3 regions of the Paraburkholderia sp. BL10I2N1 genome follow, and region 3 is predicted to be linked to each of the others. Evidence: predicted binding sites of a transcription regulator. Region 3 holds the regulator's gene; each other region holds the start of a gene.
The links. Region 3 encodes FNR, which switches genes on or off when oxygen is low (the NO sensors DNR and NnrR bind a similar motif). Its sites were predicted from a motif close to TTGATNNNNATCAA; they were not measured.
Positions count from the first base shown of each region.

Region 1: the regulator FNR is predicted to act here: its motif matches at 5,424-5,437, upstream of B0G77_RS29620 (universal stress protein).
Region 2: the regulator FNR is predicted to act here: its motif matches at 4,175-4,188, upstream of B0G77_RS09765 (fatty acid desaturase).

Region 1 is NZ_SNWA01000002.1:1,681,520-1,691,744, forward strand. It holds gene B0G77_RS29590 (dihydrodipicolinate synthase family protein) at 1-453, opposite strand, end outside; gene B0G77_RS29595 (LuxR family transcriptional regulator) at 1,085-1,789, shown strand; gene B0G77_RS29600 (XRE family transcriptional regulator) at 1,773-2,096, opposite strand; gene B0G77_RS29605 (acyl-homoserine-lactone synthase) at 2,245-2,838, shown strand; gene B0G77_RS29610 (MFS transporter) at 2,914-4,428, opposite strand; gene B0G77_RS29615 (FadR/GntR family transcriptional regulator) at 4,575-5,264, opposite strand; gene B0G77_RS29620 (universal stress protein) at 5,572-6,054, shown strand; gene B0G77_RS29625 (helix-turn-helix domain-containing protein) at 6,358-7,014, shown strand; gene B0G77_RS29630 (SUMF1/EgtB/PvdO family nonheme iron enzyme) at 7,169-8,452, shown strand; gene B0G77_RS29635 (sigma-54-dependent Fis family transcriptional regulator) at 8,509-10,225, opposite strand, start outside.
Region 2 is NZ_SNWA01000001.1:2,087,740-2,097,964, reverse strand. It holds gene B0G77_RS09780 (helix-turn-helix domain-containing protein) at 250-603, opposite strand; gene nadC (carboxylating nicotinate-nucleotide diphosphorylase) at 696-1,595, opposite strand; gene nadA (quinolinate synthase NadA) at 1,595-2,731, opposite strand; gene B0G77_RS09765 (fatty acid desaturase) at 2,852-4,048, opposite strand; gene B0G77_RS09760 (mechanosensitive ion channel domain-containing protein) at 4,266-5,621, opposite strand; gene B0G77_RS09755 (RsmB/NOP family class I SAM-dependent RNA methyltransferase) at 5,683-6,960, opposite strand; gene purN (phosphoribosylglycinamide formyltransferase) at 6,957-7,610, opposite strand; gene B0G77_RS09745 (bifunctional riboflavin kinase/FAD synthetase) at 7,737-8,732, shown strand; gene ileS (isoleucine--tRNA ligase) at 8,894-10,225, shown strand, end outside.
Region 3 is NZ_SNWA01000002.1:2,428,855-2,439,079, reverse strand. It holds gene B0G77_RS33235 (Hsp20/alpha crystallin family protein) at 1-343, opposite strand, end outside; gene B0G77_RS33230 (bifunctional aminoglycoside phosphotransferase/ATP-binding protein) at 790-2,451, shown strand; partial or broken gene B0G77_RS33225 (phosphate acyltransferase) at 2,472-2,699, opposite strand; partial or broken gene B0G77_RS33220 (beta-ketoacyl-ACP reductase) at 2,751-2,858, opposite strand; gene B0G77_RS33215 (hypothetical protein) at 2,848-3,387, opposite strand; gene B0G77_RS33210 (universal stress protein) at 3,599-4,438, shown strand; partial or broken gene B0G77_RS33205 (universal stress protein) at 4,572-5,078, shown strand; partial or broken gene B0G77_RS33200 (universal stress protein) at 5,075-5,233, shown strand; gene B0G77_RS33195 (universal stress protein) at 5,350-5,826, opposite strand; partial or broken gene B0G77_RS33190 (response regulator transcription factor) at 6,072-6,718, shown strand; partial or broken gene B0G77_RS33185 (hypothetical protein) at 7,006-7,431, shown strand; gene fnr (fumarate/nitrate reduction transcriptional regulator Fnr) at 7,831-8,562, shown strand; gene B0G77_RS33175 (nitroreductase) at 9,094-10,023, shown strand.

The sequences.
Region 1 (10,225 bases), 750 kb from region 3:
CGTATCGACATCCACATAGTTCTCGCTCTTGATATAGAGCGTGAGCGGCACGCCGGCTGCATCGACGATACGGGTAAGACCGGCTTCGACGCCTTCGGAAGTCGTAAATCCCCCAAGTGGCAACACCATCGCGGTACGGTAGTTCGTCTGTGCGAGGATGCGCGCCTGGTCGAGCATCTTGCCGTAGTCCGGACCGATGGCCGGAATCACGCGCGTTTGCGGGCCCGCACTTTCGGCGAGCAGATCGAGCAGTTCGCGGTATTCGCTGACGGCGACGTGATAGAGATTTGCATTGCCCGCGTACAGCAGCGTCCGCACGCCGCCTGCTTCGATGTGCCGGATCAGCTTGAGGTTCTCGGTAGCATCGAGTAAATAGTCAGCACGGCGGGCAAGCGGAGGCACAGCCATGACGCTGGCGGCAAACTCGTGTTCGAGAATGGGTGAAACGTTCATGGCACCTCAGGGACGAATGGGGTCAGGATGTTCCCCAAGGTAGCATCGCGTGTTTAATGTTGTCAAACAAATATAGTCGCGTGGATGCAGCCTCAGATAGCCAGCAGCCCGCCTGATAACAATACAAACATCACCATTTCAACGACTTGAGAGCAAACATGGGATTCTGGCGGGCAGAACTTCGCCACTCCGAAGAACAATTTCGTATGACAACCAATAGGGAATCTACGGAGAATCGCGGACCTGTCGAGAGTGTCTCCCTGATTTGTCAAACCGTTGATATTCGGGCTTTCAAAACAATGTGACAACCCGATTATCTATTTATGCTTAACCCACTCTAATAAGCCATCTCGAATCCTTACATTTATTCGCTATTTTTCGGGAATTCAGCGATATACGCAGGGCAAGCGGGAAATGAGCCCCATCGCGTGGGAGTGTTATGGATAGAGGCTTGCGGAGCGCCGGATACGTAGCCGCTCAACCCGATACGAATCGGGTTAATTACCAAATACAAATGATGATAAATTTACGTGTAGATTGCAGCGGGCCACCAATCCGCTTTGCAATGTCGGCAGCCTGGCCGGCCGCGATCTGAGGAGAGCCGTTTGTGCCGTTAAATTTCATTGAGCAGATGTCGCCGCTGCTCAACGCCAGCGATGAAGCGACGTGGTTCGAGGCGCTAGCTCGCCTTGCCAATCACTGGGGCTTCAACCAGATTCTCCTCGCGATGCTGCCGCGCCCGGGCATCCGGCTGGAGGACGCTTTCGTGCGCAGCACCTACTCACCCTCCTGGCGAAGAACCTACGACGAACAGGGGCTCATGCACATCGATCCGACGGTCGCGCATTGTGCGACGCGCGCTTCGCCGCTCGTCTGGTCGCCCGAAATCTTCACGACCGAGCCGCAGCAATCAATGTATGAGGAGGCTCGCGCCTACGGACTTCGCGCGGGGGTGTCGCTGCCTATTCACGGGCCGAGGCAAGAAGCCGGCATGCTGTGCTTCGTCAACGATAGCCAGCCGACTGAGGATTTCTGGCGACACGTCGATGCAGCCCTGCCGAATCTCGTCCTGTTGCGCGATGTCGTGATCGACACAAGCCAGCGCCATGTGAACGCACACGCGGAAGAGTTCATTCCGAAACTCACGCCGCGTGAGCTCGAATGTTTGAGGTGGACCGCGCGAGGCAAGTCCACCTGGGAGATTTCTCACATCCTGAACTGCTCGGAAGCCGTGGTGAACTTCCACATGAAGAACATCCGGACCAAGTTCGGCGTGAACTCGCGACGCGCGGCGGCGGTGATCGCCACGCAGCTAGGCGTCATTGAGCCAGACTGACCAGTTCCCGGGTGCCGCTGTCGTGCAGGATGCGCTCTGCGCGGCCCAGGTCACCGTCGGAAATTGTCTTCGTGAAATAGAGCCCGAGCAGGATTGACACGGGCGCCGGAATTTCCGCACCGGATTCGAAACGGCTGCCACGCGACTGCGTCACACCGAACCGTGCCCAGAACCGCCGCTGGCTTTCCTTCTTCTTTTTCCGGTACGCGATGATCGAAACGCGATCGACAGCGGACAGCACATCCGGCGTACGGGTGTGGGTGTCCGTGTGATGACTCGCCTGCCAGTAATTTTCGAGTTGTTCCATGATGTCCGTCCGTTGTTTGCCGCTGCCCACAACGATTCTCCCGAACTGGTGCGCGCCCTACACCTATCCAGGTAGGTAGGTAGTAATTCCATCCAGAATGCATAAGTTTTCATGCGTATTGGGTTGACCACTCGCATGGGAGAACGAAATGCAAGCAGCTATCCGGATTGGTTTGAGGCAAGACTTCGACAACAACCACATCAACGAAATGTACCGACTGCGAGCCCGCGTCTTTCACGGCCGGCTCGGATGGGACATTCCGACCATCGCCGGAATGGAAATCGACGGGTACGACGCGCTCGGCCCGCACTACATGCTGATCCAGAACAAGAGCGGCGAGGTTCGCGGATGTTGGCGACTGATGCCAACAGAAGGTCCCAACATGCTGAAGGATACGTTCCCGCAACTACTGCACGGCGAGGCCGCGCCGATCGGCCGCCACATCTGGGAATTGAGTCGTTTTGTGGTCGACACCAACGGTGAAGAGCAGGCATTCGGCTTCGCGGACCTGACGATGCACGCGATCCACGAACTCGTCACGTTCGCCGACCGGATGGGCATCACGCGCTACGTGACGGTCACCACGACGCCAATCGAGCGCCTGCTGCGCAAGACGGGAATCGAACTCAAACGTCTTGGGCCGCCGCTGCGAATCGGCGTTGAAAACGCGGTCGCACTGGATATTGCCGTGAGTCCGCAGACCCGCACGGCGCTATTCGGACCGATGGCAGCTGCAGCCTGACGCTTGACCGGCGGTGGTCTGTTAGCGGCCGCTACAACATGGCGCGGCGTTGACAGATCCCCGGACCGGGCGACGCTAGCTGCCACTGCGCCGGAAAGTGATGTGCGCAATCCGGCGCACCACGAATGCGGCCACCAGCGCTGCCCCGCCCGTCAGCATCACGCCGATGTGAATCGACTGCACCAGCACATGCCGCGCGGCGTCGACGAGACCCGCACCGTTCAGCCCTGCCTTGGCAAGCTGTGCGAGCAGCGAGTCGCGCAAGGTCTCATCGATCAGGATCCGCGGATCGGACAGATGCGGCAGCCAGGTCGAAGCCGCCGGCTCGCCCAGCACCCGCAACGAATCCTCGACGCCGGCGAGGTAGCGCCGGTTGACGATCGTCGCGACGATGCTGGTGCCGAGCATCCCGCCGACCATTCGGGTCGACTGCAGCAGTGCCGTCGTGATGCCGAACCGCTCACGGCCGGCGATCTCCTGCCCGAATACGTTCAGATTGTTCAGGATGAAACCGAGGCCAATACCGACCGCGGCCATCGCGAACTCCAGATAGACGTGCGGCGTGACCGGCGTGGCCAGCGCAAGCCCCACCGAGGCGGCGACCAGCAGAGAGAAACCAATCGACAGGATGAGCGTCGGTTTCGGCATGTGAATCACGATGCGCGTATTGATCACGCTGCCGAGCGCGATGCACGCGGCGATCGGCGTCGCCAGCAGGCCGGCCTGCTGCGGCGACAGGCCAAAACCGCCCTGCAACAGCAGCGGTGCGAAAAAGATCAGCGAAAACATCACGAAACCGGACAGCGTCGACAGGGTGAAGAGCGTGACCAGTCGTGCGTCCTTGAAGAGGTCGAGCGGCACGATCGGGTGCGTGGCGCGCCGCTCGCAGACGAGGAGCGCCGCCGCGCCGATCATCACCAGCCCGCCCAGCAGGAGGTTGCCGCCTGTCAGCCCTTCTTTCGGCACCGCCTCGATGAACATCTGAAAACCGCCGAGCACCAGCGCGACGAGCACCGCGCCGGTCCAGTCGATGCGCACTTCGCCGGTCGTCTCGCGGCGGTAGTTCGGCAGGTGGGCCCAGATGAAGTACAGCGCGAGGACACCAACCGGCAGATTGACGAGAAACGTCGAGCGCCAGCCGAAATGCTGGCTCAGCCAGCCGCCGAGCGACGGCCCCGCCGCCGTGCCGATCCCGTACGCCGCGGCCATGATGACCTGCCAGCGCACGCGCGCACGCGGATCGGGAAACAGATCGGGAATCGAAGCGAACGCGGTGCCCACCATCATGCCGCCGCCCACGCCCTGCAAGCCGCGCGCGGCGACCAGAAACGGCATGCTCGTGGCAAGGCCGCACAGCGCGGACGCCACGGTGAAGACGATCACAGCGGCAAGCACGAAGCGCTTGCGCCCGAAGTAGTCGCCGAGGCGGCCGAACACTGGCACGGTCACCACCGAGGCCAGCAGATAGGCGCTTGCGATCCACGCGTAGAACTCGAAGCCGCGCAACTCGGACACGATAGATGGCAGCGCGGTACTCACGACGGTCTGGTCGAGCGCGACCAGCATGTTGACGAGCGCGATGCCGAGCATGGCCAGCAACGCGTCACGGAAAGGCAGGGGCCTGGAACGATTCACTTCGGAACGGCGCCTCGCGGCGCGCAAAAGACAAAACGGCAATCAAAAGGCAACTGGCTGCGACCGGCGCAGCCAGCAAGAGAGCAGGAAAACAGCGGAAATTACGAACCGAACATGCGGTTGAGGGCGTTTTCGAGGTGAGCGCGCATCGCCTGCCCGGCGGCGGCGGAATCCTTGCGCCGAATCGCTTCGAGCACGGCCAGATGTTCGGCCTGCACGAGGCGCTGCCGTTCGACCGTTTTCACGAGCGACAGATTGCGCGACAGATTCATGCTGAAGACGATCTGCTCTTCGATAAACGACATCACGGTGATGAAAAACTGGTTCTTCGACGCGCGCGCCACAGCCAGGTGAAACGCGAAATCATCTTTCGCGCCGATGCCCTGCGTTTCAATGACCCGCTCCAGTTCGTCCCAGGCCAGCTGGATCGCGGCGATATCGTCGGCCTCGGCCTGTTGCGCGGCGAGCGCGGCCGCGCCGGCCTCGGTCACGATGCGGAATTCGTAGCAACGGCGAATATCGGAAAGTGTCTCGAGCGGCGCAAAGCGGCGCACGTCCGGATCGGGCCGACGCGCGACCGTGGTGCCCGAACCGTGCCGGGTGATGATGATGCCGTCCGCGCGCAGCCGGGCGAGCGCTTCGCGAACCGTCGGGCGCGACGTCTCGAAACGCTCGGCGAGAGCGTGCTCGGTAGGCAACCGCTCACCTTCCTTGTACTCGCCTTCGAGAATACGGTTCAGGATGTCCCCGTAGATCCTGTCGGGCAACCCGGATGATTTGCGCTCGTTCATCGTCGATGGCAGCAGCTTGTCTGAATTGAGCATGATTGTAAGGCAAACTGGCCTCGATCCTGACCGAAATATTTGACCAGCAAGGCGACCGACAGGCTGTGAAGCCCATATGACAGGGAGTTGGCGGACCCGGCGGCACGCCCCGCGCCGGCTAACCACTTGACTTACATCATGGGAAAGTGCGTCCTTTTCACGGATCATTTAAGCTTGCGCTGCACATGCATCTATCCCGCACTGGTCCTCCGGGACGTCTTGTCTTCCCCGAAGGACTGCGCGCGCCATCTGGTTCATCCGCTGCGGAGGTCTCATGTACACACGTATTCTGGTAGCAGTCGACGGCAGCGAAACGTCGCGCCGCGCCTTCAATGCCGCACTCGACCTCGCCGTGTCGAATGGCGCGGTGCTGGAGGCGTTTTACGCCGTGGAAAACACACCGATGTACTTCGAGGCGCCGGGCTACGATCCGTCGATCCTGCGTAACCGACTGGTCGAGCAGGGCAAGGAACTGGGCGCCGAGCTGGCCCAGGCGATGCGCGAGAAGGGCATAGAGGGCGATCTGGTAACCGGCGAAGCCTCTTCACTCGACGACGTTTCAGTTCTGGTTCTGAACGCTGCGGACGCATTCAAGGCCGATCTGCTCGTGATGGGCACACACGGCCGGCGTGGCTTCCAGCGTCTGATTCTTGGCAGTGTCGCCGAGCGCGTCGTACGGCAGGCGACCTTGCCGGTGCTGCTCGTGCCTTCGGCAGCCGGCCGGGAGCGGCCCGCGGAGAAAATCGGCGGCGTCTAGCCTGCCCCGCCGCCGCAGTGGCCCGGCGTTGCACGGCGAGACGGTCGTACACCCTCGCCCAGGGATGCACCCCCGCGGGGTGCGGAAAACCATGACGCCGCTCAACGTCGCGCGCTGCGTATCGACGCGTCGTTTTGTCGCGAAGGGCCGCGCCGGGCGGGTGGGACAATCAGGGGCACCATCACTCGACCGGTTCCGATCATGCTCACTGCAACCTTTCCGCCGCCCACCGCGAACCGGCCTCGCCGCGCCGCCCGTCCGGTTCGCGCGGCACGCGATGCTGCTCACTGTTCGACCTGTGCAATGCGGCACCTCTGCATGCCGCAGGGCATCGAGGCGAGCGACGTGCCGAAGCTCGAAGCGCTGATCTGCACGGCGCGCACGATCCGCCGCGGCGAAGCGCTCTATCGCGGCGGCGATCCGTTCGACAACCTCTACGCGGTGCGCTCCGGGTCGCTGAAGACGTCGATGGCACATCGGGACGGGCGCGAACAGGTGACGGGCCTGCGCATCGCGGGCGAAGCGCTCGGCCTCGACGGCATCGGCGAAGGGGTGCACGCGTGCAGCGCGGTTGCGCTGGAGGATAGCTCGGTGTGCATCGTGCCTTACGGTGCGCTCAAGCGTATGTGTCGGGAAATCGGCTCGATGCAGGACCGGTTTCACAAGCTGATGGGCGAACAGATCGTCCGCGAGGCGGGGCAGATGATGGTCCTGGGATCGCTCAGCGCTGACGAACGCGTCGCCGCGTTTCTGCTCGATGTGTCCGGACGCAATGCGCAGCGCGGATATTCGTCAAACGAATTCAACCTGCGGATGACGCGCGAAGACATGGGCAGCTACCTCGGCTTGACCCTCGAAACGGTCAGCCGGACGCTGTCGAGATTTCAAAAGCGCGGCCTGATCGGCACCCAGGGCAAGTTCATCCGCATCGTCGATTTCGAAGGTCTTCAGCACCTGTAAGTCGGCTCCGGCGCCGCTTCGTTGCCGCTTCGTTGCCGCTTCGTTGCCGCTTCGTTGCCGCTTCGCCGCGGCGCAGGGAGTCTCGATTCGCCTTGGCATGTGTTCTGCGCGCAGGTACAGTTTCAGACTGACCTCCTCAAGGAGACCCGGCGCAATGAATCGCGAACCCGCCGTCCAGCATCCGCTTGTCCATCGCCTTATCGAAGCGCGCCGCGTCAGCGATGCACTCTTCGCCGTCGTCAAACCCGAATTCCTCTACGAACGGCCGATCCGCGAGCGTCACCGCATCGTGTTCTACATCGGACATCTCGAAGCCTTTGACCGCAATCTTCTGGATCAGCGGTTGTTCGATCTGCCCGCCTTCAGTCCGCCACTCGATCAGCTGTTTGCATTCGGCATCGATCCTGTCGACGGTGGCTTCCCTACTGACGAGCCCGGCGACTGGCCATCGCTCGACGCCGTCCGCGACTACGCCGCTCGCGCCCGCGCGCAGATCGATCAACACCTCGCTTCATTCGAACTCGCGCATGAGGGCATGCGGACAGGGTCTGCAGAGCAACTGCTGCATGTCGCAATCGAGCACCGCCTGATGCATGCGGAGACGCTTGCGTACATGCTGCATCAACTGCCGCTTGCACAGAAAATCGCGCCGGAAATTTCAGACGCGACGACCGATCCGGTTCACGTGATCGCCGACTCGATGGTCCATGTGCCGGCCGGTTCGACGATGCTCGGTATGCCAAGGGAAGATGGCGAGTTTGGCTGGGACAACGAGTTTGGCGAGGAGCGCGTGGACGTGCCCGCGTTCGAAATCGACCGGCATATGGTGAGCAACGGCGCGTACCGGGCGTTCATCGACGCGGGCGGCTATCGCGAGCGCTCGTTCTGGACGGACAAGGACTGGGCGTGGAAGGAAGCCGAACACATCGAACATCCTGCGGGTTGGTCACAGCGGGATGGCGTGTGGATGCTACGCACGATGTTCGACGAGATCCCGTTGCCAGCCAACTGGCCGGTATATGTGAGCCACGCTGAAGCCAGCGCGTACGCGCGCTGGGTAGGCAAGTCGCTGCCGACTGAAGCGCAGTGGCAACGCGCTTCGCACGGCGCGCCGCACGCGAGTTCAGGCAATTTCGATTTCCGCCGCTGGGATCCACAGGCTGTGGATTGTCATCCGGACAACGTGAGCGCGTTCGGCGTCGAAGGTCAGTTCGGCAATGGCTGGGAATGGACGTCAACCCTGTTCGACGCGCTGCCAGGCTTCGAAGCGTTTCCGTTTTATCTGGGCTACTCGGCCAACTTCTTCGATGGACAACATTACGTGCTCAAGGGCGGTTCGGCGCGTACTGCGGCATGCATGTTGCGGCCGACGTTCCGCAACTGGTTTCAGCCGCGATATCAATATGTGTATGCGGGGTTTCGTTGTGTGCGTGGTTGACGAAGCCAGGAAGCAGACGCACATCTCCCAATAGTCAGGTTCAATGGCCGGACCTCCTAACGTCCCTGGTCCCGGATTTCAACCAGCGTTCGATCCAGGCCATATTTCCTGAGCTTCTGGTACAGCGTGCTCTTCGCAATACCCAGGTGCCTTGCCGCCGAGGTCAGGTTCCCGCGAGAGATGGCGATCGCGCTGCGAATCGCTCCCTGCTCCGACGCTTCCATCATGCCCCGGCCGTCGCGGGAAAAAGGATCGTCGCATCCGGCGGGAATCGGCTCGTCGCCCGCGCGCAACTCCGGTGGTAGATCAGCGAGCGTAAGGACCTCTGAGCCTGCCGTAAGAAGCATACTTTCCACCACGTTATGAAGCTCCCGGACGTTCCCCGGCCATGAATACGCGCAGAGCGCCGCCACCACTTCGTCATCCACCGCCGGGCTTGCCCTGCCAAGCTCCGTTGCAAACTTCTGGACCAGATATTCCGTGAGGCGGCGAATGTCCCCCGGCCGGTCGCGCAGCGGCGGGATACGGATACTGGTCACAGCGACGCGATAGAAGAAGTCCATTCGAAAGCGCCCTTCTGAGACCTCCTTTCTCAAGTCGCGATTGGTCGCCGCAACGAGACGAAAGGTCACCTTCCTCGGGACGTTTTCGCCGAGCCGATAGATCTCCCCCTGTTCCAGCACGCGCAGGAAATGCGGCTGCAGATCTACAGGCATTTCGCCGATCTCGTCGAGAAACAAGGTCCCGCCATTGGCTGCTTCGATCTTGCCAAGCGCGCCCCCTCGGCGTGCACCGGTGAAGGCGCCATCACCATAGCCGAATAGTTCGCTGGCGAGTAGTTCGCGTGACAGGCCGCCGCAGTTGAGCGCAATAAAAGGCCCCTCCTTCGCCTGGCTCGCGTGGTGGATTCCCTTGGCAAACAATTCTTTACCCACGCCAGTCTCGCCGAGCAACACAACTGGCGCACGTGAACGTGCGATCTGCCGGGCCTTGTCCACGGCATCGAGCAACGCCGGCGCTTCGCCCTGGATGCGTTCGAAGCCGGCCGTCGATCCACCTTCGGCGACGCAACCAGATGCATTGCTGACCCTGCGCGCAGAGCTGTGACGTTGCGCGAACGGCACGATCAGCAAGCTACCGATGGGCCTGCCATCGTCGATCACCGGCTCGATCCATTCAGGCTGGATCCAGTGGGGGAGATCCGTAGGTGTCACACTGGTGAGCGCAGAATCGGTGGCGAGCGCCGGGATCCGACGAGGCCGTGCAAGCGAAAGATCACCGCCGGCTGCCGCGATCGCGGCTTCGGCATGCTCATTGACCTTGATCGGATAGCCGCCATGGTCGAACACCACGGCGCCGTCGGACGCAAGCATCGCGAGGCGCGTCATGCAGCGATCCAGCAGCCGATAGCGAAGCTCCATAGTCCGCGCAGCAAGACGGCTCTCGATCCGGCTGGCTGCCGTGACGACCAGCGCCAGGCTGTGTCGATTGTAGGATTCGGACAGGCCGGACACGTCGATGACGCCGATAATCGTACCGTCGCGCGGGTCGCGGATCGCATTGGCCGAGCAGGTCCAGCGCTTGATGCCGGCGCAGAAGTGTTCGGCAGAATGGATCTGCACGGGCTGGCCGACCTCGATCGCCGTGCCGATCGCATTGGTGCCACAGATCATCTCGTTCCAGGACGCGCCGGGCAGGAGCTGAATCCCGTGCGCGGAAGCAATGGTAGCGGGATCGCCTTCGAGATTCAGGATGGTGCCGGCCGGCTCGGCA
Region 2 (10,225 bases), on a different contig from region 3:
GTCCAGACAACCGGAGCCGGTACACCTGCCACCTTCAGCAGGCCGTCGACTGGAAACTGATGCCTTAACCCGGCCACTATTTGCGCTTTTTGCGATGCGCTTTGGGGCTTTCCAAGCTGATCAAGGCATCGAGTTTTTTTAGGTATGCGGTCTCCATGCGCAGATAATTCAGCTCTTCAAGGAGCTCTTCTTTCGTGCGGGCCTCATCGGACCTCGTTGAACCGGACGGCGGAGATGATCTGGGTTGCTTCACGGGTCGTCCTCGGCGGCGACGCTCCAGTGCCTGGATTCCGCCCGAATCATACCGGCGTTTCCTGATACCGATAATGTCGGATTCCGGATATCGAAGACCGCAGCCGTTTCCCGGTACGACAGCGTCTTTGTCTGCATGAACTGCAGCACCTTCAGCCTGAAGCGGGCGTCGTAATGACTGGACTTCTTCCTGAACGCCGCTTCGCCGTGCGCCTGCCAGGCGGCTACCCATTTGCGCACCGTGCCGTGGTCCACACCATGCCGATCCGCCACTTCCCTGCTACTGCAGCCTTTGCCTGACAGAAAATCTCTGACAACAGACCGCTTGAACCGCGCGTTGTGCCTGCTCATGAAAAAACACCCCAAATCGTTGGACAGATGTCCAACTTTTGGGGTGCAGTTCAGCGATGCGGGTTTTTCTTTGGCAATCGAACGCGACGGAATCAGACAAGCCGCATCGAATAGTCGGTTGCACGCACGTCCTTCGTCAATGCGCCGATCGACACGCGGTCGACGCCGGTTTCGGCGATCTTGCGCACGGTGTCGAAATTCACGCCGCCCGATACTTCGAGCACTGCGCGCCCCGCCGTAATACGTACGGCGTCGCGCATCGCGTCGAACGAGAAATTGTCGAGCAGTATGGACTGCGCTCGATGCACGAGCGCTGTTTCGAGTTGCTCGAGCGTCTCGACCTCAATCTGGATCGGCACGCCTGCGTTCAGCGCGAACGCAGCGTCTATTGCCGCGCCAACACCGCCTGCCGCAGCGATGTGATTTTCCTTGATAAGAATGCCGTCATACAGCGCGAGCCGCTGGTTCGCGCCACCGCCGACGCGCACCGCGTACTTCTGCGCTAGCCGCAGGCCCGGCAAGGTCTTGCGAGTGTCCACAATGCGCATCTGTGTGTGAGCGACGGCGTCGACATAACGCCGCGTTGTAGTTGCTACGCCGGACAACAATTGCAGGAAATTCATCGCGTTCCGCTCTGCCGTCAACAGTGCGCGCGCCGGACCGCGCAGCTCGCACACTACCGTGTCGGCCGCCATCCTGTCACCTTCGCGATAGCGCCACCGCACATCGATGCGCGGATCGACGCGATGCAAGACCTCGTTGAACCACGGCACCCCGCATAGCAGTGCTTCCTCGCGCACGATGATCCGGGCATCACGCAGGTCGTCGGCCGGTACAAGACGGCCCGTTTGATCGCCCGGGCCGATATCTTCATCAAGCGCGTCGGCCACATTACGTGCGATAGCCGCGTCGAACGCCTCGCCATACTGCGCCCGAACTTCGGCGAAAAGCAGCGAAACCGCCTCCGCCCGAGCGAATTCGACACCGCCCATCACGCCGCTCCCACATTCGAAAACAACGCCGTGTCGCGCGCGAGATCACCGCTAGCCTGCACGCGCTTCTTGTGTTGCGCGGCAAAGTCGAGCATCCGGTCGATCGGCAGACGCGCAAGTTCGCCAATCGCGGGATCGACGAAGATCTCGTTGTGACCACGCTCCAGCACTTCGGCAAGATTGGCGAGGCCGTTCATCGCCATCCACGGGCAGTGCGCGCAACTCTTGCAGGTCGCGCTGTTGCCGGCCGTGGGCGCGTCGATAAAGATCTTGCCAGGCGCCGCGAGCCGCATCTTGTGAAGAATGCCGAGGTCGGTGGCGACAATGAAATGCGTCGCGTCGAGACGCTGCGCCGCGTCGATCAGTTGCGTCGTCGACCCGACGACGTCCGCCTGCGCGATCACACCTTCCGGCGACTCAGGATGCACGAGCACCCTCGCATCCGGATATTCGGCACGCAACAGATCGAGTTCAATGCCTTTGAACTCGTCGTGAACGAGGCACGAACCCTGCCAAAGCAACATGTCTGCGCCGGTCTTCTTCTGGATATAGCCACCCAGGTGACGGTCCGGCGCCCAGATGATTTTTTCGCCGCGCGCATGCAGGTCAGCGACGATCTCCAGCCCGATCGACGACGTGACCATCCAGTCCGCCCGCGCTTTCACCGCCGCGCTGGTATTCGCATAGACGACCACCGTGCGATCCGGATGCGCATCGCAGAACGCCGAAAATTCATCAACCGGACAACCCAGATCGAGCGAACAGGTGGCGTCGAGGTCTGGCATCAGAACCCGTTTGTTCGGGCTTAGAATCTTCGATGTCTCACCCATGAAGCGCACACCAGCGACCACCAGCGTCTGCGCTTCATGATCGCGGCCGAAACGCGCCATTTCCAGAGAATCAGCAACACAACCGCCGGTTTCGTCTGCAAGTTCCTGCAGCTCGGCGTCGACATAATAGTGCGCCACGAGCACCGCCTTTTCGCGCGCCAGCAACGCGCGAATGCGTGCTTTCAGCGCGAGCTTCTCTTCCGCCGACGGCACCTCGGGCACCTTCGCCCACGCCTGACCTACGCCGCAGGTCAAACCCTGGGTCTGCGGCCGGTCATACTCGACGCTCCTGATCGCCTGATTCATGATCTCCTCTGCCCTGCTGATCTGCCGCCGCGCACGCTGTGTGCGTTTGGACGGCCCAAAAAGCAAAACCCCGCCAACGCGGGGTTTTGTGACGTACCGAAATTTTAAAGTATTTCGGGATCAGGCATAACGACGCAGTCGCATCGCGAATTCCTGCAGGGCCTTGATGCCACTTTGTTCGGCACGATGACACCAGTCCTGCAACTGGACCAGCAACTGTTCGCGCGAAGCATTCGAACGCTCCCACATCGCTGCCAGTTCGGCGCGCAACTCGATGTAAGTGCGCAGCTTCTGACTATCCGCGAAAATCTGCGGCAACTGACGCTTCTGCGGCTCGTCGAGGCCATCCTCTTCTTTGTGGAACCACTTGCGCGCGCCGCGCATCAGTTGATACTTCTCACGCGCGCCCACTTCCTTCAGATGCGCCAGTTCCTGACGATACGCGCGCTTGAGCGCCTTGCCGTAACGAGCCATGACTTCATAGCGGTTCGCGAGCACAGCTTGCAGCGTGTCCTGGTCGAGCACGAGCTTGCCCGTGGTAAGTCGCGGCGTCGGCGCGACCTTCTTCACCTTGGCGAGCCTGAACGCCGACATGATGCGGATGTACATCCAGCCGATATCGAACTCGTACCACTTGTTCGACAGCTTTGCCGACGTCGCGTAGGTGTGGTGGTTGTTATGCAGTTCTTCGCCACCGATCAGGATGCCCCACGGGAAAATGTTCGTGCTCGCGTCCGACGAGTTGAAGTTACGGTAACCCCACCAGTGAGCCAGGCCATTGACAACGCCTGCTGCCCAGAACGGGATCCAGATCATCTGGACGGCCCAGATCGTGAGGCCGACGATGCCGAACAGGCCAACGTTCATCACCATCATCAGGCTGATGCCGAGGATCGGGTACTTCGTGTAGACGTTGCGCTCCATCCAGTCGTTAGGCGTGCCATGACTGAACTTGCGCAGCGTTTCTTCATTCTTTGCCTCGGCGCGATACAGTTCCGCGCCTTCGAGCAGCACCTTCCAGATGCCGCGCGTCTGCGGGCTGTGCGGATCTTCTTCTGTCTCGCACTTCGCGTGATGCTTGCGGTGAATCGCAGCCCACTGAGCGGTCAGCATGCCAGTGGTCATCCACAACCAGAAACGGAAGAAGTGACTGACGACCGGATGCAGATCGAGCGCGCGGTGCGCCTGGCAGCGATGCAGATAAACCGTCACGCCAATGATCGTGACGTGCGTCACGGCCAGCGTGTACAGCACGAGTTGCCACCACGAAAGACGCAGCAGTCCGTGGGCAAGAAAGTCGAGCAGGGAATTCAACAAGTCAATTTACCTGTGAGACGTGCGACATCCGCGCGAGGGGGATGTCAAGAAAGTGAAAGCAAATTTAAGAGTCCGACGGCATTTTACTAGAACCGTTCCAAGTGTTTGTAACAAATAAGGATTTTTTTGTAGCACATCAAGAAAGCTGGTGCGTGGCGGGTCAAGTTTGAAGGGAAATCGGAAGGCCATTGAAGGGCGGCGACACCACCCAGCCGCTTCAGGCGCCGCCGTCCACTCCGGCGGCCGGTCGTCCGGTCACAGTTACCGACTGCGGCAGTATGTCGCTGGCGCCGCCGACGATCCGCACTTCGCGCTGTGCGAACGGGATCGAAATGTCATTCGCGACAAACAACCGCCAGATGTTCAGATTGATAGTCGAGCGGACCCCAGACGTTCCCTGCGCCGCATTCTCAATCCAGAAACCAAGCTCGAGATTGATACCGTCCTGGCCGAAGCCGACCAGATAAGGTGTCGGCGCCGGCTCCTGCAGCACACGCGGCACATCCCGCGCGGCCTCGACCAGCAGCGCCATCGCCTTGTCGAGATCGGACGTGTAGGCGATCTGCACCGCCGCCTTCGAATAGCCGCGCGTCAGGTAAGACGACTGGTTCTGCACGACATCGGTGATCAGCTTTTCGTTCGGAATCAGCGTTTCGATGCCGTCGAGTCCGCGCACCACCGTATAGCGCGTCCGGATCTGCGTGACCCTGCCCTGCAGGCCGGTCACGTTGATGGTGTCGCCGATCCGGAGCGACCGGTCGATCAGGATGATGAAACCCGACACATAGTTGCTCGCGATTTTCTGCATCCCGAAGCCGAGCCCGACACCGAGCGCGCCGCCAAATACACCCAGCACGGTCACATCGATGCCGACCAGTGAAAGGCTGATGAGAATCGCCGCCAGTATCAGGAGTGCCCGACCGATACGGGCCAGCACGACCTTCAGGTTCCCATCGAGCGTGGCCGAGCGCATCAGCCGGTCTTCGAGAGCGGCTCCGAGCCACATCGCGACGATCATGGTGACGCAAACCCACAGCAGGCCGGTCGTCATCGACAGCAGCGTCATGTGCGCATTCGCGACGCGGAACCGGACGCTGCCCATCCACGAGATTACGTCGTCCTGGATGTCCATCACGGTCAGCACCATACCGATCCAGACGACGATCGACACCACCTTCTCGACGAGGAACAGCAGGGTGTGCGCCTGGCCGTCGCGGCTGAGCACCCTGCGCGCGACGTAGAAGACGATGTAGATGAGGCCGATGCCAAACAGTGGCACGAGCGCCAGATCGAGCAGCGACGTGCGCATGAACTGCGCCGTAATCGCCTGCGCAATCCAGACAAGTATGCCGCCCAGAAGCGGAAAGAGCGCCTTCCTCAGACTTTCCGCGCCGAAGCGCACCGTCTGGTAGCGCGATTCGCTTCGCGTGTCGAGCGTGCGGCGCAGCAGCCGGGCGAGAAGCCACGCGATCGCCAGCGTGACGAACAGGATCGCGACCTGCCATAGCATGACTGGCTGACCGAAATCGCGAGCGGCATTGCCGAACATGTGGGAGAACAGACGGCTTTCCATGATTGTCGTTGTCTGCCGGGCAACCGCCGCGCGTTCCACGCGCGAACAGCTGCCCTAGGGGTTATTCCGCCGCGGCGACGCCTGCGCGGCGTTCCAGCACCGCTGCGAAGAAACCATCGGTCGCGTGGCGGTGCGGCCACAGCGACAGGTAGTCGCCCATTTCCAGATCGATGCGCTGTTCCGCGAGGACATCACGGGCCGGCACAAGCACGAAATCAGGATGATCAGCGAGGAACTGCTTCACGATCGCCTCGTTTTCGGCCTCCAGGATGCTGCAGGTCGCGTAGACGAGTCGCCCACCCTTCTTCACCAGACGCGCGGCGCTGGCCAGAATCAACGCCTGCTTAGGCGTCAGTTCGGCGACCGATTCCGGCGACTGCCGCCACTTCAGGTCGGGGTTGCGGCGCAGCGTGCCGAGCCCGCTGCAAGGCGCGTCGACCAGCACACGGTCGATCTTGCCCGCGAGGCGCTTGATCTTCGCATCGTGTTCGCTGTCGATCAGCACCGGATTCACGTTCGACAGACCGCTGCGCGCGAGACGCGGCTTGAGCTTTGCGAGACGCCGCTCGGAGATGTCGAATGCATACAGACGACCCGTCGAGCGCATCGCCGCGCCTAGCGCGAGCGTTTTGCCGCCGGCGCCGGCGCAGAAGTCGACGATCATCTCGCCGCGCTTCGGCGCAACGAGCGAGCATAGCAACTGGCTGCCCTCATCCTGTACTTCGACCCAGCCGTTCTGGAACGCATCTAGCCTGGTGAGCGGCGGCTTGCCGATCACGCGCACGCCGAACGGCGCGAACGGCGTCGCGCCGGCTTCGATGCCGGCCTTGCTGAGCGCGGTGAGCAGTTCGTCGCGGCTCGCCTTGATCGGATTTGCGCGAAGATCGAGCGGTGCCGGATAGTTCAGCGCCGCCGCCAGTTGCGCCAGTTCTTCCGGCTCGAAGCGCGTCGACAGTGCCTGATAGATCCAGTCGGGCAGATTCATGCGGATCCGCAGCGGCAGGCTCTCCGGATCGATCTTCGCAACGTGTTCGAGCCACGTCGACTCGGGTTCCGACACAAACGGCTTGAGCGCCGTGCGCCCCGCCGTCTGCATCAGCCCGAGTAGCGCAAGGCGCCGCGCCGGGCTGCCCGTGCCACTTTCGGCTAGATGCGCGAATTCCATCCGGCGTCGCAGTACCGCGAAAACAGCCTCGGCGATCACACCGCGTTCACCGTGTCCGAGCTTCGGATGAGCGCGGAAAAAACGGCTGGTGGATGCATCGGCCGGGCCGGTGAACTTCAGTACGTCCGCGAGCAGCGTTTCAGTTTGTCCAATCAGAAAACCATGCAGCCTCATACGCCCTCCCCGGCGGTGTGGTCGGCAAAGAGCCATTGTGGCTCCGGCGGCGTAAGCGTGACGCGCAGTCCGTCGAGCGCGAGACGCCCTTCGACGAACCAGCGCACGGCACGCGGGTAAATAACATGTTCAGTGACAAGCACGCGCGCGGCCAGCGCCGCGGCGTCGTCGCCGGACAGTACTGGCACGGCCGACTGGATGACGATCGGCCCATGATCGAGCTGCGACGTGACAAAATGCACAGACGCGCCGTGCAGGCGCACGCCTGCATCCAACGCCTGCTGATGAGTTTTCAGGCCCGCAAAGCTGGGCAGCAGCGACGGATGAACGTTCAGCATGCGCCCCGCATAACGGTCGACGAAACCAGGCGTCAGCACGCGCATGAAGCCGGCGAGAACGAGCAGATCGGGCGAAAAGCCGTCGATTTCGCGCGCGAGCGCGGCATCGAAGCTGTCCCGGTCAGGAAACTGGCGGTGGTCGACGACCGTCGTGGCGATGCCTTGCGACGCCGCGAACGCAAGGCCCGCGGCGTCTGGACGGTTGGCAATCACGGCGGCGACCTCTGCCGGCCATCGTTCGCGTGAACACGCGCGAACGATGGCTTCCATGTTGCTTCCCCGCCCGGAAATCAGGATGACGAGTTTTTTCATCCGCGGATTTTATCATCCGGGGGGCACCCAAACCGGGCCGCGCCGCCGTGGCGGCGCCCGAGCGTTTATAATCGTGTGTTTTGCGGCATTTGGCCCACTCTATTTAAACCCGCCACACCCGCTATCGTGAGAGTCTTCCGCGGTCTTCCCAACGCCGAGAGCCGTGCGCCCTGCGCACTGACGATCGGCAACTTCGACGGTGTCCACCGCGGCCATCAGGCTTTGCTCGCGCACGTGCGCGCGGCGGCCGATGCGCGCGGCCTGCCCGTCTGCGTGATGACCTTCGAGCCGCACCCCCGCGAATTCTTCAATCCGGCCGGCGCGCCGCCGCGTATCGCGATGCTGCGCGACAAGCTGGAAGCGCTGCGTATGAACGGTGTCGACCGGGTAGTCGTCGAGCATTTCAATCAGACCTTTGCGAGCCAGTCGCCGGATGCGTTCGTCGAACGGATCATTGTGAATGGCCTGCACGCGCGCTGGGTGATGATCGGCGATGATTTCCGCTATGGCGCGAAGCGCGCCGGCGACTTCGCGTCGCTGAAGGCCGCGGGCGAGCAGTACGGCTTCGAGGTCGAGCAGATGGCGACCGTCGCCGACCCGTCGGGTGCGCGTATTTCCAGCTCGGGCGTGCGCACGGCGCTGGTCGCGGGCGATCTCGATTCGGCGCGTGGCGCGCTCGGCCGGGATTACCTGATCAGCGGCCACGTCGTACATGGCATGAAGCTGGGCCGCGATCTTGGCTTCCCGACCCTCAACCTGCCGATCGCGCACAAGCGGCCGGCGCTCTCGGGCATTTTCATCGTCCGTGTGCATGGTGTCGCGGCGCAACCGCTGCCGGGCGTCGCAAGCCTCGGCCTGCGGCCGACCGTCGACGATTCCGGCCGTGTGCTGCTTGAAGTGCACCTGCTCGACTGGCACGGCGACGCGTATGGCAAACTCGTGCGCGTCGAATTCCTGAAGAAGCTGCGCGACGAGGAAAAATACGTCGACCTCGAAACGCTGGGCGCCGCCATCTCTCGCGACGTTGCCAACGCGCGGGCGTGGTTTGCCGCCGTCGGCGCCGATGCGCCGGGTAGCCGGTCGACCGGCTTCGCCACTTCGGCCACCGACCGAATTAGATAATCGCCGCGGTACGTGAGAGGCTTCGTCAAAGCGCATCGCACGTACCTCTCGCCGAGCGCATCGAAGGGCGCCTGTCGCAGTTGCGACCCGCCTGCCGGACGCGCCGGACTTGTGCCCCGCCCCGCGACCACCGCGATACACCGAATTCAACCGATCTGACCATGAGCAACAAGAAAGCCGAATCGAAACCGCCGTCCCGCTACCCGGTCAACCTGCTCGACACGCCGTTCCCGATGCGGGGCGACCTGCCCAAGCGCGAGCCACAATGGGTCAAGGACTGGCAAGAGCGCAAGATCTACGAAAAGATCCGCGCCGCCAGCAAGGGTCGCAAGAAGTTCATCCTGCACGACGGCCCGCCGTACGCGAACGGCGACATCCACCTCGGCCACGCGGTCAACAAGATCCTGAAGGACATGATCGTCAAGGCGCGCAATCTCGCGGGCTTCGACGCCGTCTACGTGCCAGGCTGGGATTGTCACGGCATGCCGATCGAAATCCAGATCGAAAAGCAGTTCGGCAAATCGCTGCCCGCCGCCGAAGTGATGCAGAAGGCGCGCACCTACGCGACCGAGCAGATCGAGAAGCAGAAGGCCGGTTTCCGGCGTCTGGGCGTGCTGGGCGACTGGGATAATCCGTACAAAACGATGAACTTCGCGAACGAGGCCGGCGAAATCCGCGCGCTCGCGAAAATCATGGAAAAGGGCTACGTGTTCCGAGGCCTGAAGCCGGTGAACTGGTGTTTCGACTGCGGCTCGGCGCTCGCCGAAGCGGAAGTCGAATACAAGGACAAGACCGATCCGACCATCGACGTGCTGTTCGGCTTCGCCGAGCCTGAGAAAACAGCGCACGCGTTCGGCCTCGCGTCGCTGCCGCGCAGCGAAGGCGGCATCGTCATCTGGACGACCACGCCGTGGACGATCCCCGCCAACCAGGCGCTCAACCTCCATCCGGAAATCACCTACGCGCTGGTCGATACGCCGCGCGGTCTGCTGATCCTCGCCGAAGAGCGCGTCGAGGCGTGCCTGAAGCAATACGGTCTCGAAGGCCACGTGATCGCGACAACCGCCGGTGCGAAGCTCGTGAACGTTCGCTTCCATCACCCGCTCGCGTCCGCGCATCCGGGCTACAAGCGCACCGCTCCGGTTTATCTCGGCGACTACGTGACGACCGAAACGGGCACGGGCATCGTCCACTCGTCGCCGGCCTATGGCGTGGAGGACTTTGTGTCGTGCAAGTCGCACGGCATGGCCGACTCGGACATCATCAATCCGGTGATGGGCGACGGCCGCTATATCGAATCGCTGGCGCTCTTCGGCGGGCTGTCGATCTGGGCCGCGAATCCGCAGATCGTCGAAGCGCTGGAAGCCGCCGGCTCGCTGCTGCGCACCGAGAAGTTCGAGCACAGCTACATGCACTGCTGGCGCCACAAGACGCCGATCATCTACCGTGCGACTTCGCAATGGTTTGCCGGCATGGACGTGAAGCCGAACGAC
Region 3 (10,225 bases):
TTGTCTCGTTGATCTCGCTACCAAGCGAGAACGACCGGCTGATCGCGCCCGAATAGCGCTCGCGTCGAATCACGCGCTCGCCCTCTTTCTGCTCCTTGCTGCGTTCCACTTTGGCATTGATCGACACGACATTGCCGTCGATCTTTACATCAATATCCTTCTTGTCAACGCCAGGCAGCTCGGCCTTGACCGTATAGGATGTGTCGCTCTCCGCCACGTCGATCTTCATTTCCGCAAGCGTCCCTTCGCTGGCCGCGAGGCCGCGAAGTGGTCGAAACAGTCCCTGAAACAACTCGGATATGGGCTCCATTGAGAGTGGGTCATAACGGGTTACGTTGCTCATGACATGTGCTCCTTGAACTATCCATGTTCACCATGGATATGTGCTAGATCGAACGGTCTGGTGCCACATCGGGCGGACTCGACCGTGCTCCATTCGTCGATGACGAAAATTCAGTTCACTTCGCGGCGAGCACCGGTTTCGACCCGTAGCGGGGCGGGTCGTTTCGACGATCGCGCCTGTCAATGTGGCGAGTTCCGGTATCGGCCGCTCCGTGAGCGAACTGTCTGCCGGGCGGGGATACACCCGGGCGTTCATGGTTGCGCCTCCAGCGATGGGACTCGTCCCTCTCTACGAAACCACTTTAAATCGGAGCGTGGCGTGGTCCTTGACATGCATCAACTGTTACGCGCTCCTCACGCGATGCGTTGAAGCTGACCCTGGTCAAATACTGCGGCGCTTACGACGCCTATGCTGGACCTGCACCCTGAAAAATCGCGGAGCCGTCCATGCGCACCAAACCTCCACTGTCCCCCCGCCGGCCTCTTCACGTTGCGCAGCGAGAACATGCAGCGCAACGCGACTGGCGCCGCGTCGACAACGCGATGCAGCGTGCAGGCTCGTATCGTCATCCCGCAGGTCGGATTCGCAGGATCGAAACGCACATTTCCGTGATCTATCTCGCTGGACGCTTCGCCTATAAGGTCAAAAAGCCAGTCAATCCGGGTTTCGTTGATCTCACGCGACCAGCCGCGCGGCTGCGGTACTGCAACGAAGAGGTCAGGCTCAACCGGCGTCTCGCGCGCGGGCTGTATCTCGAGGTCGTGCCGATAGTCTCGACAGGCAGGAGCTTCAGGGTGGGGGGCCCCGGAAAGGCTGCTGGACATGCAGTAAAGATGAGGCGTTTCGCCGAGGCGGACGTGTTTTCGCAACTGCTTGAATGCGGCGAACTGGGTGTCCCGCACGTCGCCCGTTTCGCATGCGAGCTGGCTGCATTTCATGGTCATGCTTCAGGCGCACAGCAGCGCAACGCGCCACGCACAGCGTTTGGATCATCCGCCCTCGTGCGTGAGCAGATGACAGGCGTGCTAAACGCACTTGAACGTGAAGCGCCTGCGCTCGTCCCTGTCGAGGTGCATCTGTGGTGCCAGCAGGAGGCAACGCGACTCGCCCCGCACTTCGATGCGCGCCGCCGCATGGGATTCGTGCGCGAGTGTCACGGCGATCTGCATCTCGACAACATCATGCGAAAGGGCGGCGACATCGCGATGTTCGACTGCATTGAATTCAGCGATGCGTTGCGCTGGATCGACGTGGCCAGTGACCTCGCATTCCCGCTGATGGACCTCAAGGTTCGCGGTCACGACGATCTTGCGGCACATTTGCTGAACGACTGGCTTCAGCTCACAGGTGACTTTGGGGCGCTTTCGGTGATGCGCTTCTACATGGTTTACCGGGCGCTCGTGCGAGCGCTTGTCGCGATATTGAAGGCGCCCGTCGCACGGACTGCTGATGGTTATGCATCGGCGCGCGCCTATGTGGCATTTGCCCGCCGCACCGTGCGGGCCGATCCACCGTGTCTGCTGCTCTGCCACGGCTATTCAGGGTCAGGGAAATCCGCAGCCAGTGCAGCGCTCGCGCCGCTGATCGGCGCGATTCGTTTGTCCAGCGACGTAGAGCGCAAACGCGAACGGCCGCTTTCGCGACCCGTGTTTCGAGCGCTACCCGCCGCTGCGTACACTTCGCACGCGATTCATACTCACTACACCGCGTTGCTCGCCATCACACGCGACGCGTTAGTCGCGGGCTATCCGATGCTGGTCGATGCCACGTTCCTCAAGGAACTCGACCGCCGGCGGTTTATCGAGCTTGCGAACATGCTGTCGATGCCCGTCTTCATTCTGAATTTTCACGCGCGCCCGCGGACACTGGTCGAACGTGTGAGGGGGCGAGCGTCTGGCCCCTTCCAAACCTCAGACGCCGGCACGCTGGTGTTGGTCCGGCAACTGGCCAACGAGGAGCCACTGTCCCCCGAGGAATGCCTGATGACAATCAGCTTCGATACGGATGTGGCACGCAACTCATTCGGTCACCTTCAGTACTGGCAGCCGTTGCTGGAACAACTGGGCGCGGATAGGGTTGCCTCGAAGGAAGAAGCGGCCATCGTTTGAGGCCTGGCGCCGCACGCCAGTCATACGTGCAGCGGCGAACGCCCCGTGGAGCCCGCCAGAATCGCAGCCAGCGCGCATGACGCGACGCAAGACGGTACGCTGTCCGCTCGGCTCGTGAGGACGACCGGAACGCGTGCGCCCAGCACGATGCCCGCGCTCGGTGCAACGCCCAGAAACGCAAGCTACCTGACCAGCATTTTGCCCACTTCGAGATCGGGTACGACCAGCACACTGGCGCGCCCCGCTATGCCCCGGACAATGCTTTTCTGATGCGCCGCGTGCGCCGAGGCCGCCGCGTTCGAATGCGACATCGCGACGGTCATGCCGGCATCGTGTAGCCAGCGGCTGATGGCGGCGCCGAGTCCTCCCATGCCGCCCGTGACAAAAGCAACGCGTCTAGCCGACATGCGGCTCCCCCTTCTTCGCACGCCCGCCCTCTGCGGCTGCCTGGGCCGGTTCGGCACGCTTGTCGCCGCCCGGAATCGTGCCAGGGATAGTGCCCGGAATCGCACCCGCAATCGCCTGCTCGAAACGCTGCATCCACTCCTGTATCGGCGTGCCGGCCCCACTTGCATCGGCCGCCTTCTTGCACTGCGTGGTCCAGGCCGACTGCCAGCCTTGCAGCGCCTCGCGCATGTCGTCGCCGAACGCGGTCTGGTTACGCACCGCGGAGCCCAGCGCCTCCTGCCAGATGCTGGTGCTGGCCGTCAGGTAATCCTGCAACATCGACTGGCAGGCAGCGTTGTATTCGTTCAGGTCTTTGGATCGGCTCGAGGCTTCCTGCAGTTTCCTGATCGCAGCGAGGTCACGATTGATCCGCTGCGTCTGGAACGCGCACCCATCGCGGCGGCCCTCCAGCCCGAAGGTGACCATCCGTAGCGCCAGGTCGAGATTCGCGCGATAGAGATCGAATGAAGCGTTGAGTTCAGTCGCCATGATGAGCTCCTTTCGACGGCGAAAAGTCGTGGAATTCCCGCAGCAGCAGTTCCTGACCAGTGTAGTCCAACCTTAGCCCTGCTCATTGACCTCCATCAAGCAGCGTTCCGCCAGCGGGCGGTTGATCTGTGTCAAGGCTCGCAACTACCGCACTCATAGACTCCAGATGACGTCGATACCCGTCATCCTGTTCATTACCGGAGTTGCCGCAATGAGCTACAAAAGCATCGCTGTTCATCTCGACACGAGCGAACGTGCCCACCCGCGACTCGAACTCGCCCTGCAGATCGCCAAACACTTCGACGCCCATCTCACGGGCGTGTTTTCGGTGTTCACGCCCGATCCGCGCTCGTTCTATGTCATGGCGGGCACGGCTGCGTACTACCCCGACCACGAAGCCCAGCGGCATGAGCGGCGTGCGGCAATCGAGCGCCTGTTTCGCGCCGAAGCCACGCGCGCCAGGATCGCCGCCGACTGGATCACCACGGACGAGTACGCGAACATCGCTGTTCCGCGCATCGCCCGCTGCACCGACCTGATCGTTGCCGGTCAGGACGATCCGAATGATCCCGAGGCTTATGTCGGCGAGCATTTCCCGGAAGACCTTGTCATGTCGGCCGGGCGTCCGGTGCTGTTCGTTCCTTACGCAGGCAGCTTCGCGTCGACGGGGGCACGCGTGACCGTCGCGTGGGACGGCAGCCGCGAAGCCACGCGTGCGGTTCACGACGCGCTGCCCTTCATGCAGCACGCAAAACTGACGACGATCGTCACCATCAACGGGGCAAAAGACGAGCCGCCCGGCAGCCGGATTCCCGGCGCCGATATCGCGGCGGTCGTAGCGCGCCACGGGGTCAACGTCGAAGTCAGGGACATCACCGTGTCGCCGGGCGCATCGATCGGCGAGGCCCTGCTGTCGCACGCGGCCGACCACGGAAGCGACCTGCTGGTGATGGGCGCGTACGGTCACGCCCGCTGGCAGGAACTGGTGATGGGCGGCGCGACCCGCTCGGTGCTGAAGTCGATGACGGTGCCCACGCTGATGTCGCACTGACACGCCTCAAGCGAACGCGAACGCTGCCCGTTCTGGACGCTGGTTCGTCGAACCGCTTGAACCAGATCAGCACAGGACGGCCGTTCGCTACCCATGATGGATTCACATACAGCTCATCCCGGCGAGGCACGCCATGTACAGAAACATTCTGGCTCCCATCGATGGCAGCGAACCATCCGTCCTGGCTTTCTCTGCTGCCCTGAAGCTGGCCCGGGAGACGGGCGCGGCGGTATAGCCGCTTTACGTCGTCGATGTCCCATTGATGACCTACGACGTGCCGGGCTACGACCCGTCGTATGCACGCGACGCCCTGTTTCAGTAAGGCACGCATGTGACGAAAGAAGCACTTGCCCGGATGAAACGCGAAGGCGTGACTGGGACGCCGCGGATCATCGAGGTCGAACAAGTCGGCGGCGACATCGCGCGGCACATTCTGCGGGCCGCCTCCGACCTGCACACCGATCTCGTCGTGATAGCCACGCACGGTCGCCGCGGTGTTCAGCGGTTTGTGCTCGGCAGCGTCGCGGAGCGCTTTCTGCGCATTGCGCACTGCCCTGTCCTTTTGGTACCGGCGCATTGCACGCCCACGGCAGATGCCGACAGCGACGCGGCTGCCGTCGCGGCGAAGGAGCTGTCATGAACTACCGGACGCTCCTCGTTCATCTCGACGACAGCAGTCACAGCGACGCACGCGTCGAATTCGCGCTCGATCTGGCACGTAAGGACGACGCGCACCTGATCCGCCGCTATGCCTTTTGCCGCCAGGACCTGGTCAGGCCGGTCTTCACCAAGGAACCAGGTGCGAGAGCCTGCGCCTCGCGATCATCGATGAGCGCAAAAGACGGGCATCTCTCTTTGATTTAGCTGACGCGTCTTTTAAAGACGCGCCACATTGAGTTCCGCTCGCAGTCTTACAGACCTGAAGGGATCGGCTCGACGTCCGGATCGTGCCGGACGAGCAATACGGGCAGATCAGTCGTCCGGACGAAAGACTCGGCAACACTACCCATAAGCGTCCGCCGCCAGCCGCGGCGTCCGTGGGTGCCCATCACGACGAGATCGGCCTCGCATTCGTCGGCCGCGCGGCTGAGAACGCCGGCGATGTCTTCGCCCCAGGAATCGATCACACGGGCGACGCCGCGTACGTGAGCTTGCCGGAAGCATTCGTCTGCGTCCTGGAGCGCCGCCGTTGCTGCGTCGGTTGCCACGGTGCCGGTCGGCAGTACGTCGACAAAAGCGGGGCCGAGATCTGTAAGTTGAGTTGCGTGCGGCACGACGCAAATAGCCGTCACCGTGGCATCTGCCGCCTGCGCCAGCTTCACCGCTTCCTCGAGCGCAAGCTGCGCAGCCGGACTGCCGTCGATTGCGGCGAAGATTCGCTTGTACATGAACGCCTCCTGGACTCGCGCCCTTTTCCCATGATGGCGAGGCCGTCGCGGCCCTGCCCGAGCACTCAGTCTGCCGTGCAGCATCGACGTGACGTTTGACAAGAATCAACCGCTGCTCTGGTTGTCATTGGATGTCGCGGGCGCACGCCAGATGCATCCCGTACCGGCAGCAGACGCCTGAAGGGGGCAGAATTGGAACGACCATGCCACAATTGGGGTCGCGCAACGGGCGAAGGGGCTCAACCATGACAAAGGTGCTGATAGCCGACGACCACACGCTGGTGCGCGATGGCCTGCGGCATATCCTGCAGAATGCAAGCGGCTTCGAAGTGATCGGTGAGGCGAACGATGGAACGAGCACGATCGCACTGATTCGCGATATGGAAGCCCACGTGCTGGTACTCGATCTGTCGATGCCCGGCCGCAACGGCGTCGAGCTCATCAAGCAGATCAAGGACGAAAAGCCTGCCTTGCGCATCCTCGTGCTGACCATGCATGCGGAACAGCAATATGCGGTACGCGCGTTCAAGGCCGGCGCATCCGGCTATCTGACGAAGGAAAGCGCCAGCGCCGAACTGGTCTCGGCGGTCACCAAGGTCGTGAGCGGTGGCATTTACGTCAGCCTTGCGATGGCGGAGCAGTTCGCGCAGAGTCTGAACGAACCGGTCGATACGTTGCCGCATCAGCGTCTGTCAGACCGCGAATTCGACGATTTCCGACGCATTGCGGCTGGCCAGACGATCTCCGAAATCGCCCAGGAGCCGTGTGTCAGCGCGAAGACGGTCAGCACCTACAAGACGCGCATCCTTGAAAAGATGCAGATGCCGCACGAAGCCGCGCTTGTGCGCTACGCGCTGCGACACAGCTTTTTGGTGACGAGGACGAGATCTGACCGGGGCGCCGTTCTGCTTCCGTTTTCTGCGACACGGAGAAGTGGCACACACCCGCCTGATTCGACAGAGGTCATGGCAAGGTTCTTACGCTTCATGCTGCATGCAGGTCAGCCTTCGTTTGTAAAAGCGCCCTGCCGCACGTCAGAAATTCCCTACTTCACATCAGCAGATCCTACGCGATTCTCCGTGAACGCTAATTTCGCATGACCTGCGCGTCGACAATACTGAAATCGACAGCCAGCCAGATTCGATGTCAATGGCCGGTAGACAACGCGGGAGACACCTCATGCGCCCTGTTCATTTTCTCACCAGGCAGGAAATCTTCGACCACGTAGTCGAACACCTTTTTGATCAGCGGCGCGCTGCGTTGCTCCCGAAGGGCGGCGCAGCATATCGGTGATCGTGCGGTGGGTGTCCGACTGGCAGCTTTACCCGTCCTGCCGACTACACCTCTTCGATGGAGGGGGTGCCGGTCCGGTACCTGATCGGGCCGGCACTCGGTCACCCCGCTGATATGGACGCCGGAATTACCGCGCTGCGCAAGGCGCTGTTGCGGACGAGGATCAACGTCTACGACGAATCTACCGTGACTCTGTTGAGCTGCCTGCAAAACGTCGATGACTTGTTCGGCGTCTGTGAATGGCACGACAGACTGCTGTCGATTGCCAGGGAATATGGATTGAGCGCCGAATTAATCCGTCGCGCGGCATAACTATCCGTGGTTTCAGAGGGTCGGGCTCGTCGTCGCGTAGGATTTTCCCTACACGTCTTCCGCGACGCCTACCTGAACTTCATACACGGACGATTTAATTTTGAGACAACACCGACCATACTGAAACGCATGACTTGCGACACAACCGATGCAACGCAGAAGGTCTTTCTGGTCGAAGACTCGCTCGCCATCCGGCACCGGATGATTTCGCGAAGCCTGCATGGCGATCAGAGCGCACGACATCTTCGACAAGACCAGCGAGTTCCTGCTGGCCCGCGACACGATCAAGAAATTTGCGCGCAAGCGGGCTCGCATGCGCCACTCAGGAAAGAGGAGCACATCATGTCTGACGTTGCCCAATACCCCGTCGCCGCGCCAGTTGTCCGGATCGCGCCGCCCATGCCGCGCGCCCTCAATGGAACGTCCTCTGCAACTGCGGTAAATCGGCCGACCTCGCGCTGCTCCAGTTGCGCCATGCGCGCCGTCTGCCTGCCGCAGGGCCTCTCGCCCCTTGACCTTCAGCGCCTCGACGCGATCATCTGCTCGACGCGCATGGTCAGGCAGGGAGAGGCGCTCTATCGCACGGGCGATGCTTTCCAGAGCATGTATGCGGTGCGTGCAGGGTCGTTCAAGACCGTCGTCATGCATCGCGACGGACGCGAGCAGGTGACCGGCTTTCATCTCGCGGGCGACGCACTCGGTCTGGATGGCGTGAGCACAGGCCATCACAGCTTCGATGCGATTGCCATCGAAGACAGCAACGTCTGCATCATCCCGTTTCACCTGCTCGAATCGTTGTGCCGGGAGGTCAAGGGAATCCAGCAGCACGTGCACCGGATGATGAGCAGCGAGATCGTCCGGGAATCCGTCCTGATGCTGCTGCTGGGCACGATGTCGGCCGAGCAGCGTGTCGCGGCCTTCCTGCTCAATCTTTCGACCCGGCTCAGGGCTCGCGGCTACTCGTCGGCGGAGTTCAACCTGCGGATGACGCGCGAGGAAATCGGCAGCTACCTCGGCATGAAACTCGAAACCGTCAGCCGCATGTTCTCGAAATTCCAGCGTGAGGGGCTGGTCGATGCGCGCGGCAAACAGATTCGCATCCTCAACCCTGACGGACTGGAGCGTGTCTGACCGGATGCGCCCTGTCACAAACGGCGACATGAGGTGGCAAGATGCGGAGCGTTCAGATGCGCTATCCGGACGACGGGACGGCCGCCCGTTTTTGCGTCACCTCAGCAACGTTCCCCTGGACGGCGCCGGATCGGATAATTCCATCTCGCCTGGCAGCGCCGGGCTGCCATCGAATACCATCGCACGCATCGCTCGTCTTACGTCGCCGGTTGACCTGCACAGAACTGGATCCCTCACCACCGGCGCGACAATGAGTGCGGTCGCGTGCAGTCGCAGGCGCCGATTTCAGCGCGAGACGGACGCCGTGCCTTGACCTGGGTCAGGTGTGTCGTGCCTCAATCTGACAGGATAAACCGGTTACCTGAAACTGATCGGCCTGGCTCTCAAGAGCGATCTGTCACAGGGTAGTCCGTCACGCGGGAGGCTTGAATGAAAACAACGCCCTACATGGCAGCATGATCCGTATCGGAACAGCAACTCGATCCACACGCCAGCCTTGAAGAGAAGCTGCGCTTTGCGTTGCGGTACGCCGTGCTCGCGCCGTCCAGCCACAATACGCAACCTTGGCATTTCATCGTCGACGGCGACGCTATCACGCTGTGTGCCGACCGCCTGCGCGCCCTGTCTGTCGTTGATCCGTTCGACCGCGAACTGATCATCAGCTGCGGCGCAGCGCTTTTCAATCTGCGCGCCGCATTGAGTCACCTGGGGCTTGCCTATGCCATCACTTTGTTCCCGTCGTCCGCCGATCCGGATGTCCTCGCGCATCTGAAGATCGTGCCCGACGGACATTGTGACGCCACGCTGGCGCCGCTATTCGAGGCGATTGCCAGGCGCGTCACCAACCGTGCGGCATTCTCCAGTGAACCCGTGTCGCCCGACGTCCAGCAAAGGCTGCGCGAAGCTGGCATGGCCGAGGGTGCCGACGTCATCTGCATCGATGCGGTGGGCGAGCGCGAGCGTATCGCCGAGCTCATCGCCGAAGCAGACCTCGTGCAGTTCCACGACCCACGCTTTCGACGTGAACTGGCGAGCTGGATTCACTCAAGCCGCCGCGAGGATGGTATGCCGGCGCTGTCGGCCGGCCTTCACGTGCTTCAGGACGTCGCGGCGCCGTTGGTCGCGCTGGCGATTCGCACGTTCGACCTGGGTGACGGAATGGCGGCGACGCACCGGTCGCTGGTTACGGGTTCGCCGCTCTTTCTGTGCCTTGCAACGGGCGTCGATGACGCGCCCGCGTGGCTGGCAGTCGGCCAGGCACTGGAGCGTGTGCTGCTGACAGCAGTTATTGAGGGATTGAGCGCCTCATATCTCAATCAACCGATCGAAGTCGATACCTTGCGCGACAGGCTACTCGCAACACCCGGTCTCGACACGATGCCACAACTGCTTCTGCGTATCGGTCGAGGAACGCCGGTGGAACATTCGCCACGCCGCCCGTTGGCGACCGTGATGTCGTAACGATGTGACCTGCTGGATGTTTATCCTGATCCGACGCCTCCCGCCCAGGCGCAATCTCCCACGCAAAAGCTGAAAAACCGCCATGCAGACGTACGGGCTTGCCGTCGGCTTTTTTCATCGTCTGCCTGACCACATGTTCGATCCTGGTCCGGTGCGCATCAAATGCGGTCAGCAGATCGCTCCTCCTCGCGCACAACAGTCT